Regions from separate parts of the Paraburkholderia sp. GW821-FHT02A12 genome, predicted to be linked through region 1. Evidence: riboswitches for the same ligand, from Rfam matches in the RefSeq annotation. Region 1 holds a riboswitch; the other holds the start of a gene.
What was found. Region 1 has a riboswitch for cobalamin ahead of cobA (uroporphyrinogen-III C-methyltransferase). Riboswitches for the same ligand answer to the same signal wherever they lie in the genome.

Region 1 (5,163 bases):
CTCGACATAGAAATCGACCGACGCCGGTTGCCGCAAATAAGTGACATTCGCGAGCCGCACGCTTGGGAAATCGGCACCCAAACGAGGAAACACGCTGGCGAGCAGCGACAGCGTCGTATCGGCGGAGCTGAGCACCACGATATCGGCGGGCTGCTGATCGATACGGATCACGCCCTGCGTATCGTCGACAAAACCGCCCGGCGTAGTGCGCAGCAGATGCATGATCGATTACGCCTGTTGCGGTTCGGCGCTCGACACAACGCGCAATGCAGCGCCCAGTGCAGCATCGAACGCGCGTTGCAGCGTAGCCTGATCCAGGTCCTCGCCGATCAGCACGAAGCGGCTCTGCCGGCCCTCGCCGATTTCGCCGATTTCGCCAGTTTGCCAGCGACGATCGAAGTAGCTGTCGAAACGGCGCCCCACGCCTTGAATCACGAGCCGCATCAATGCACCCGGCAACGCCGCAAAACCTTTGACGCGGTAAATCGTATGCGTTTCGACCAGCCCTTGCAGCGCGGCGATCACCGCTTCACGCGACGGCGCGCTCGCGTGCACCACGACGGAATCGAATTCGTCGTGATGGTGATCGGCGTCGTCGGCCGAACCGTGGTGGTCGTGGCGCAAGTGGATCGTTTCTTCGGAGGCGGCTTCGAGGCCGAGCAACGCGTGCAGATCGAGCTGGCCCATCTGTGCGCGCACGATCTTCACTTGCGGCGGAATCTCTTCACGGATCGCGGTCTCGACAGCGGTTTGCTGTTCATCGTCGAGCAAATCCGTTTTGTTCAGAATCACCAGATCGGCCGCCGACAGCTGATCCTCGAACAGCTCGTGCAGCGGCGATTCGTGATCGAGATTCGGATCGGCCTTGCGCTGCGCGTCGACAGCGAGCGGGTTGTCGGCGAACTGGCCGCTCGCCGCGGCGGGGCCGTCCACCACCGTCACCACCGCGTCGACGGTGAAGCTGCTCTTGATCTGCGGCCAGTTGAAGGCCTGCACCAGCGGCTTAGGCAGTGCAAGACCGGAGGTTTCGATCAGCACGTGATCGATCTGCTCGCGGCGCTCGACGAGCTTTTCCATCACCGGGAAAAACTCTTCCTGCACTGTGCAGCACAGGCAGCCGTTCGCGAGTTCATACAGTTGCCCCTCGGTTTCGACGCCGTTCTCATCGCAACCGATCCCGCAACCCTTGAGGATTTCACCGTCGATGCCGAGTTCGCCGAACTCGTTGACGATCACCGCAATGCGCTTGCCGCCCGCATGCTGAAGAATATGCCGCAGCAGCGTGGTCTTGCCGCTGCCGAGAAAGCCCGTCACGATGGTGACGGGAATCCTGCGCATTTGAGTTTGCATCGTTGGGTCCATCCGAAGAAGTTGCGCGTTCACACGCCGGCGGTCCGGGTCCGTTCGGGTCGGGTTCGGGTCCGAATGCGCTCGAGCCCAGGACAAACCAGCGCCAGGCAGGCAAACACGAAAACGGAACACAGATACGACAGCGGGGACGAAAAGCGGCGTTGCCGCGGCAACAGAGAACGAGGTCATGAACGAGCCGCCGCATCCCCGCGGCGTTCATCCGTCATATTCTGGCCGGTATCCGGGCTGGCGAAAGCGCCGCTTCACCTTCCCGCGCGAGTGATTTCTCGCCCAGTGGTCATATGCCGACGCGGCCTTGCGCGTGGACATCGAAGCCGGCTCCGCGGCGCTGGAGAACTCATCCAGGCGCCGCTTTTCGCTTACCGTTGCGGGGGCAGCACAGGTTGACCCGGTCCATAGCAGGCGGGCGCCCTGTTTCCCGTTTAACTGCATGCGCACGAGCGCGCACACGAGCACCAAAGTGCGTGCGAGTGTAGGCCCGCGGCCCCGCGCCGTCAAGGAAGCGCGACAGGAAGCGCGGGCCGCGCCGGGGTCTTGCCGCGCGCGCCGGCGCGGCCCGCCGTGTGCTATCGTATGCGCGCGTTTGGTGCCCGCACATGCGTTCGCATGTGCAGTTAAACGGGAAACAGGCCGCGCTCGATTGCGCTCAACCTGTGCTGTCCCCGCAACGGTAAGCGACCTGCGGCGCTGGGTTCAATCCTGTCGCGCCGCGCATGCGTTTTCGATGCCACTGTCTGACGATTCAGGACGGGAAGGCAAAGCGCATGAGGCCGCCAGCCCGGATACCGGCCAGACGCGGAGGCGGCGAATGTCACGCCGCCGGCCGCCTGAATCCGCGAGGGACGGATGTGAAGGCGCTGAAGCACGACGTAATACGAACGCCCGCTTGCGATTTCGATGAAATTGCGGCGAGCGGCGTTGCCGTTGTGCGTAATCTGTCGCACCGCATGAGCTCTATTTCCGCCTGGGCCGTCTGCATGGCTCGCCTGTTTCCACTTGTCACGACATGGGGCGCGCCATGCACGCCGCGATGAGCCGCGCGTGGCTGATCGGCGCCGGCCCCGGCGACGTCGAACTGATGACGCTCAAGGCGACGCGCGCATTGGCGCAGGCCGACGTGGTACTGGTCGATGATCTGGTGAATCCCGAAGTGCTGCAATTCGCGCGCGCCGACGCGCTGGTCGTTCATGTCGGCAAACGTGGCGGGCATCCGTCGACGCCGCAGGCCGACATCGTCGCGCAGATGCTCGAACATGTGCAGGCCGGGCGCAGTGTCGCGCGATTGAAGGGCGGCGATCCGTTCGTATTCGGCCGCGGCGGCGAAGAGCAGCAGGCGCTGCATGCGGCGGGCATCGAGGTGGAAGTCGTCAACGGCATCACGGCGGGCATCGCGGCGCCTGCGGCGATCGGCATTCCGGTCACGCATCGCGATTACGCGCAGGGCGTGGTGTTCGTCACCGGACACGGCGCCGGCAGCGGCGAGCCGGATTGGGCGGCGCTCGTCGCGACGCGGATGACGCTGGTGATCTACATGGGCATGCGGCGGCTCAACGATATCGCCGGCACGTTGCTCGCGGCAGGCATGAGCGCCGATACGCCCTGTGCCGCGATCGAATCCGCGACACGTCCTGAACAAAGACATGCGCTCGCGCCACTTGGCGGCCTGGCCGACGCAGTCGCGCGCGCCGGTCTTGGCTCGCCGGCGATCGTGGTGATCGGCGGGGTGGCGTCGCTGGCGCTCGCGCGGGCCGCGGCGAATGCCAACGCAGCAGGGGCGCGATGAAAACGCTGACGGTCGGCATCGGTTGCCGCTTGCATAGCTCGGCTGAACAGATCGAGGCAGCCGTGCGCGCGGCGCTCGGCACTCATACACACGATGAAATCAGCGCAGTTGCCAGCATCGACGTCAAGGCCCACGAAGCGGGTCTGCTCGAATTCTGCGCACGGCACGCGCTACCGTTGAAACTGTTCAGCCGCGAGCAGATTGCCGCCTTGCCCGTGGCGGAGACTGAACCTTCGGCGGCGACACGCGAACATCTCGGCGTGGACGGCGTCTGCGAACCCTGCGCGTTGCTGGCCGCAGGTTCGAAATCCGCTGCAGCCGGGGCGCACCTCATCGTGCGCAAAACCATACTCGACGGCGTCACCGTAGCGATCGCTTCGACCGCTCACGCCGGCATCGACCCCACCCACCACGACTCCAACGAACAGGACCTTCCATGAAGACCGATCCCGAATCGCATCAGCGCATGACCGAGCGCCGGCGCGAAGGCCACGAGAAAAAGCAGGCCGCCGCCACCGTCGAAAAAGGTCTGCTGATCGTCAACACCGGCACCGGCAAAGGCAAGACCACAGCCGCGTTCGGCATGGCCGTGCGGGTGCTCGGACACGGCATGCGTCTGGGCGTCGTGCAGTTCATCAAAGGCGCGCTGCATACCTCGGAGCGCGACTTCCTCGGCGCAATCGCCAATTGCGATTTCGTCACGATGGGCGACGGCTATACGTGGAACACGCAAAACCGCGACGCCGACATCGCCACCGCGCGCAAAGGCTGGGACGAAGCGCGCCGCATGATCGAGAGCGGCGACTACCAGATGGTGATCCTCGACGAATTGAATACGGTGCTGAAGTACGAATACCTGCCGCTCGACGAAGTGCTGTCCGTCCTGAACGCGCGTGCGGAAATGCTGCACGTGGTGGTGACCGGCCGTCACGCGCCGGACGCGTTGATCGAAGCCGCCGACCTCGTCACCGAAATGCGCATCGTCAAGCATCCGTATCGCGAGCAAGGCGTGAAAGCGCAGCGCGGCGTGGAGTTCTAAGCGATGTCCGCGCCCCCCAAGGGGACTTCCTTCGGGGCGTGCCCCGCCCTGTTCATTAGCGCGCCGGCTTCGGGTCAAGGCAAGACCACGATCACCGCGGGTCTGGCGCGCTACCATCGGCGGCTGGGGCGGCGTGTGCGCGTGTTCAAGACCGGTCCCGACTTTCTCGACCCGATGATACTGGCGCAAGCCAGCGGCGCGCCGGTCCTGTCGCTCGATCTCTGGATGGTGGGCGAAGCGGCATGCCGCAATCTGCTCGCGCAAGCGGCGGCCGAAGCCGATCTGATCCTGATCGAAGGCGTAATGGGCCTGTTCGACGGCACGCCGAGCAGCGCCGATCTGGCAACCGTATTCGGCGTGCCGGTACTGGCTGTGATTTCAGCGAAGGCGATGGCGCAGACCTTCGGCGCGGTGGCCTTCGGTCTCGCGCAATTCAGGCCGCAACTGCCGTTTTACGGCGTGCTCGCCAATCGCGTCGGTTCTTCAAGGCACGCGCGGATGCTCGAAGAATCGCTGCCGCCCGGTATGCGCTGGTGCGGCTACATCGCCGGCAACGACGAAATCGAGTTGCCCGACCGCCATCTCGGCCTGCATCAAGCTGCGGAGATCGACGATCTGCACACACGCCTGGATCGAGCCGCCGATGCGCTCGCGCAAACCGCGCTGGCTGAATTGCCGCCGCCGGTCGAATTCGGCGAAGCTGTCCAGGAAGCGTTGCCGCGCCTTCTGGAAGGCAAGCGGATCGCCATCGCACGCGATGCGGCGTTCTCGTTCATCTACCCGGCCAACGTCACGCTCTTGCAAACACTCGGCGCGCACGTCGAATACTTTTCGCCGCTCGCCGACGATGCCTTACCGGACCAGACCGACGCCCTGTACCTCCCGGGTGGCTATCCCGAACTGCACGCCGCCGCGCTGGCCGGCAACACGCGCAGCGCCACGGCGATCCGCGCGCACGCGGCAGCGGGCA
Region 2 (5,163 bases), 320 kb from region 1:
CCGCGCGGTCGCCAGCGCGCCCGTGCCGAGAATCACGATCGCGGGCGGCGTCATCCTTGCCATTTTTCCCCCGGCACCACGAGCAGCGAAAAATACGGCGACGCCATCGGATCGACTTCCGCGAGCGGCACGATGCGCTGGTTGCCCATCGTCGCGCGTTCGACGTAGAGCGCGCGATCCGCGAGACCGAGTTCGCCCAGCACGCGCCGCACCTTGTCGAAATTGCGGCCGAGTTTCATCACGACGGCGGCGTCGGCATCGGCGAGACGGCGGCGCAATTCGTCTTCGGGCAACACGCCGGAGAGCACCGACAGACTTTGATTGCGATACACGAGCGGCGAGCCGAGCACGGCTGCGCCGCCGAGCATCGAGCACACGCCCGGCACCACTTCGGCTTCGAAGCGCGCGGCGAGCCGGTCGTGCAGATACATGTACGAGCCGTAGAAAAAGGGATCGCCTTCGCAGATCACCGCGACGTCGCGGCCTGCGTCGAGATGGGCAGCGACGACTTCGGCGGCGGTGTCGTAGAAGTCGGCGATGATCGCTTCATACGACAGCGGCGGTTCGAGCGCTTCGGTCGTGACCGGATAGACGAGCGGCAGATGCTGTTGCGCGTCGTGCAAATGCGCTTCGATGATGCTGAACGCGTTGCCTTTTTTGCCCTTCGCGACGAAGTACGCAACCACCGGCGCGGCCTTCAGCAGACGCAGCGCTTTCAGCGTGATCAATTCCGGGTCGCCGGGGCCGACCCCGAGTCCGAACAAACGTCCTTGCACGCTCATTTACTCGACCTCCGTAGCCAGCGCATTGACGGCGGCGGCGGCCATCGCGCTGCCGCCGCGTCGTCCGTGGACCATCACGTAGGGCACGCCGCGGCTGTCTTCGGCAAGCATGGCTTTCGACTCCGCCGCGCCGACGAAGCCGACCGGAAAGCCGAGGATGAGCGCGGGCTTCGGCGCGCCGGCGTCGAGCATGTCAAGCAGATGAAACAGGGCAGTCGGCGCATTGCCGATCACGACGACGCTGCCGGCCAGATGCGGACGCCACAGTTCGAGCGCGGCGGCCGATCGCGTGTTGCCGAGTTCGCGCGCCAGCGACGGCAGGTCCCTGTGCGTCAGCGTGCAGATCACTTCGTTGTTCGCGGGCAGGCGCGCCCGCGTGATGCCTTGCGCGACCATGCCTGCGTCGCACAGAATCGGCGCGCCTTGCGCCAGCGCCGTGCGGCCCGCGGTGCCTGCACCCGCGGAGAAAGCCAGATCGTCGATCACGTCGACCATCCCGCAGGCGTGGATCACGCGCACCGCGAGTTTCTCGAGGTCGGCGGGGATCCGCGACAGATCGGCCTCGGCACGAATCGTCGCGAAAGATTGGCGATAGATCTCCTGACCGTCGCGAATGTAATCAAGCATCTAAAGGGCTCCGGGCCAATTGTTCGAGCATGTCGGCGGCCTGCTCGATCGTCAGTTGGTGCGCGACGCAGCGGCCGAAGTCCGGCGAGGCGTCGCGTCGATACAGGTCGTAGGTGCCGGGCGCCACGGCCAGCAACGTGTACGGCGCGCAATGCGCGGCCGCGCACGAGCGCGGGCAGCCGCTCAGATGGACGTCGACGCCGTCGGGCAGGCGGGCGGCTAGCCGCAGCGCGTCGGCTTTGGTGTCGGCGGGACTTTTTACGCAGCCGGTCGAGCCGGCGCAAGCGATCAAACGTGCGATGGGCTGCGCGCGATCGCAGGCAAGGCCTAATGCTTCCAGTTCGGCAAGCACGGCCGGCACGGCCTTCGAGGCGATATCGGGCAGCAGCACGCTTTGCCAGGGCGTCATGCGCAGCGTGCCGTTGCTGTGCTGGCGCGCTAGCGCGGCGAGGCCGCGCAGCGTCGCGGCGTCGAGGCGTCCGAGCGGCGGCTGGCCGCCCACGTGCCACATTCCCGCCACGCGTTGAGCGTGCGCGCCGAGCCGCGACGCGGCATCGGCGGGCGCGCCGCGATGCCAGTCGGCGAGCGACGCGTCGCGCGACAGCGGGAAATCGGCATACGTTTGGGCACGCTGCAATACCGCGTCGGCGGAATGCGTGGCGAGCAGATGGCGCATGCGCGTGGCGCCGGCGGCGGCCAGATCGAGGAACGTGTGCAGAAGCGCGCGGACCAGCTGAACGACTTCCGAAGGCAAGACGGCGGCGAGGGCGCGTGTGCCGGTCGCGACCGGGTCTGGCGACGCGCCGAACGAGCCGTCGCCAGCCGCGTGCACGGCCGCGTGCGCGGCCGCCGCATTGGCCGCCGTAGGCGGACATCCCGCCAGGCCAAAGACGAACCGCACACCGTCGCTCGCCGACGTCGCCGCGAGCCAGACGTCATGCGGATGGTCGAGCCTCGCAAGGCGCTCGCCGCCGTCCAGCAGCAACGCGAATTTCGGCGACAGCGCCGCAAAACGCGCTTCGCTTTGCAGCAGCGCGAGAAGCCCGGCGGTCAGCGACGTGGTGTCGTACAGCGCGGACGAATCGCGGCCCGCAGCGGGGCTGACCATCACGTTGCGGATATCGTCAGCGGCGCATGCTGACAATACTGCCGCCGCATCCATGCCGCTGCTCGCCGGAGCCGGCCCGAGACCGGCTGCCACCAGAGCCTCGATCAAAGCCGCTTCGTGCCCGGCCCGCACGCCGCGCACTTGCAGATTCGCCCGGTTGGTCACTTCAATCACGCTGGCGGCGTGCCGCTCGCTCGCCTCGGCGATCGCGGCAGCCTGCGCGGCGCTCAATGCGCCGCCGGGCAATTTGATCCGGCAAATCCCGCCGTCGCGTGCGGCGACGATGCGCAACAGCCCCGGACAAGCCGAAGGCCGCGGCGCAACGGCAGCGGTAGATAAAGCAGCGGAGGGCGCAGCGTGATTCAAGACGGACACCGGGTTTAGCGTCGCGCGACGGCCCGGGCAACCCGCCCAAAGCGGGCGTGGCTGCGGCATCGGTACACCCCGCCCGATGCAGGCTGGCACGAACAATCTCGCCGGCAGGTCTCCTGGCTGGCAGGTCACGGTCCGCCGCTGCCTTCCCGGTCGAACCAGTGGCGCGGAGCGCAGGCGGACTCGCTGCATACAGTTGCGGGGGCAGCCACAGTGGCACTGTGTTCCCTCTTCGGCCCCGAAGGGCACCGGCGGCTGTATTATGCCTTTTTTCGAACCGCGCAACGAGGCTGGACGCTTTGATCGGCGTGGCACAGCGCATTATTTGAAGATACGGAATGAGGATGGATGCATGTCGGCGTGGCTGACCGTGGTGGGCATAGGCGATGACGGCTTCGCCGGCTTGGGGCGGCCCGCGCGGCGCGCTTTGCTGGAAGCGTCGGTGGTGTACGGCGGCGAGCGCCATCTGGCGATGCTGCCCGCGCGACTTGGCGCGCGCCGCGCCGCGTGGCCGCGTCCGTTCGATCTCGCGCCTTTGCTGGCGGAGCGCGCCACCCCCGTGTGCGTGCTGGCGAGCGGCGACCCGATGCTGTTCGGCGTCGGCGCGACGCTGGCGCGGCAGCTGCCGGCCGGCGAGTTGCGAGTGTTGCCGGCGCCGTCGTCGCTGTCGCTGGCCGCGGCGCGGCTCGGCTGGCCCTTGCAGGACGTCGCGACGGTCTCGTTGGTGGGCCGGCCGCTGGCGACGCTGAACGCCCATCTGCACGACGGCGCGCGTGCGTTCGTGCTGAGCGCGGACGGCGGCACGCCCGCGGCGCTCGCCGGCTTGCTGAACGCGCGCGGCTTCGGCGCGACCCGGATGATCGTGCTGGAACACCTGGGCGGCGAGTTGGAACGCCGGATCGACGGCCGTGCCGATCAATGGCCGGCGGGCGACGTGGCGGCGCTGAATCTGATCGCGCTCGAATGCCGCGCCACGGAAGGCGCGCCGCGTTTGCCGCTGACCTGCGGCTTACCCGACGACGCGTTTCGCCACGACGGCCAGTTGACCAAACGCGACGTGCGCGCGATCACGCTGGCGCGCCTCGCGCCCACGCCCGGCGAATTGCTGTGGGATGTCGGCGCGGGCAGCGGTTCGATCGGCATCGAATGGATGCGCGTGCATCCGGCGTGCCGCGCGATCGCGATCGAGCGGCATGCGGAGCGCCAGCGTTTCATCGAACACAATCGCGATGCGTTGGGCGTGCCGGGTCTGCAACTCGTGGCGGGCCGCGCGCCTGAAGCGCTGGACGGACTGCCGGCGCCGGATGCGGTGTTCATCGGCGGCGGCGTGACGGTGCCGGGCGTGCTGGATGCCTGCTGGGCGCGCCTGCGTGAGGGCGGCCGGCTGGTTGCCAATGCCGTGACCTTGCAAGGCGAGGCGGCGCTGATGGCGTGGCGCGCCCAGCATGGCGGCACGCTCACGCGCATTGCGCTCGCCGACGCGCAACCGCTCGGCGGCTTCGACACCTGGCGTCAGGCATTGCCGATCACGCTGCTCGACGTGACCAGGCCCGCCGGCGATGCCGCGCGCCACAAGCATCGGCAACCGTAATGCGCGACGAAACACCCGAACAACCCGCGCGGCTGCGCAGCGGCTACACGACCGGCTGTTGTGCCACCGCGACGTCGCTCGCGGCGGCGCGTCTGCTGCTCACGGGCATCGTCAGCGAGGCCGCGGAAATCGTGTTGCCCAAGGGCCAGCTTGTGCCGATGCCGCTGGTGTTCTGCCGTCTGACCGCCGACGGCGCCGAAGCCGGCACCGTCAAGGATGCGGGCGACGATCCCGACGTGACGCACGGCGCGATCGTGTTCGCCCGCGTGCGCCTGCGCGCCGAACCGGGCGTGAGTTTTCATGCGGGACCGGGCGTCGGCACCGTGACGCGCGCGGGTTTGACGTTGCCGATCGGCGAACCGGCGATCAATCCGGTGCCGCGCAAGATGATGAGCGAGCATCTCGCCGATCTGGCCGCGGAACACGCATATGGCGGCGGTTTCGAGGTGACGATCGGCGTCGAAGGCGGCGAAGAGCTCGCGCTGAAGACGATGAACCCGCGTCTCGGCATTCTCGGCGGCCTGTCGATTCTCGGCACTACCGGGATCGTGCGGCCGTTCTCGTGCTCGGCGTATATCGCGTCGATCCAGCAGGGCATCGACGTCGCGCGCGCGAACGGCTACACGCATCTCGCGGCCTGCACCGGCAACGCCAGCGAAGACGCGATGCGCGCGCATTACGGC

Region 2: it holds a riboswitch for cobalamin, as region 1 does, so the genes downstream of both, AC07WT_RS31625 (ferredoxin-like domain-containing protein) here and cobA (uroporphyrinogen-III C-methyltransferase) in region 1, are expected to answer to the same signal.

Annotation. Positions count from the first base shown of each region.
Region 1 is NZ_JBWKWA010000002.1:1,941,808-1,946,970, reverse strand. Features, by position in the region: gene cobN (cobaltochelatase subunit CobN) at 1-222, opposite strand, end outside; gene cobW (cobalamin biosynthesis protein CobW) at 229-1,350, opposite strand; cobalamin riboswitch at 1,566-1,846, opposite strand; cobalamin riboswitch at 1,939-2,179, shown strand; gene cobA (uroporphyrinogen-III C-methyltransferase) at 2,402-3,154, shown strand; gene AC07WT_RS30125 (cobalamin biosynthesis protein) at 3,151-3,594, shown strand; gene cobO (cob(I)yrinic acid a,c-diamide adenosyltransferase) at 3,591-4,193, shown strand; gene AC07WT_RS30115 (cobyrinic acid a,c-diamide synthase CobB) at 4,197-5,163, shown strand, end outside.
Region 2 is NZ_JBWKWA010000002.1:2,263,761-2,268,923, reverse strand. Features, by position in the region: gene cobJ (precorrin-3B C(17)-methyltransferase) at 1-54, opposite strand, end outside; gene AC07WT_RS31635 (precorrin-2 C(20)-methyltransferase) at 51-782, opposite strand; gene AC07WT_RS31630 (precorrin-8X methylmutase) at 783-1,409, opposite strand; gene AC07WT_RS31625 (ferredoxin-like domain-containing protein) at 1,402-2,892, opposite strand; cobalamin riboswitch at 2,979-3,157, opposite strand; gene cbiE (precorrin-6y C5,15-methyltransferase (decarboxylating) subunit CbiE) at 3,242-4,480, shown strand; gene AC07WT_RS31615 (cobalt-precorrin-5B (C(1))-methyltransferase) at 4,480-5,163, shown strand, end outside.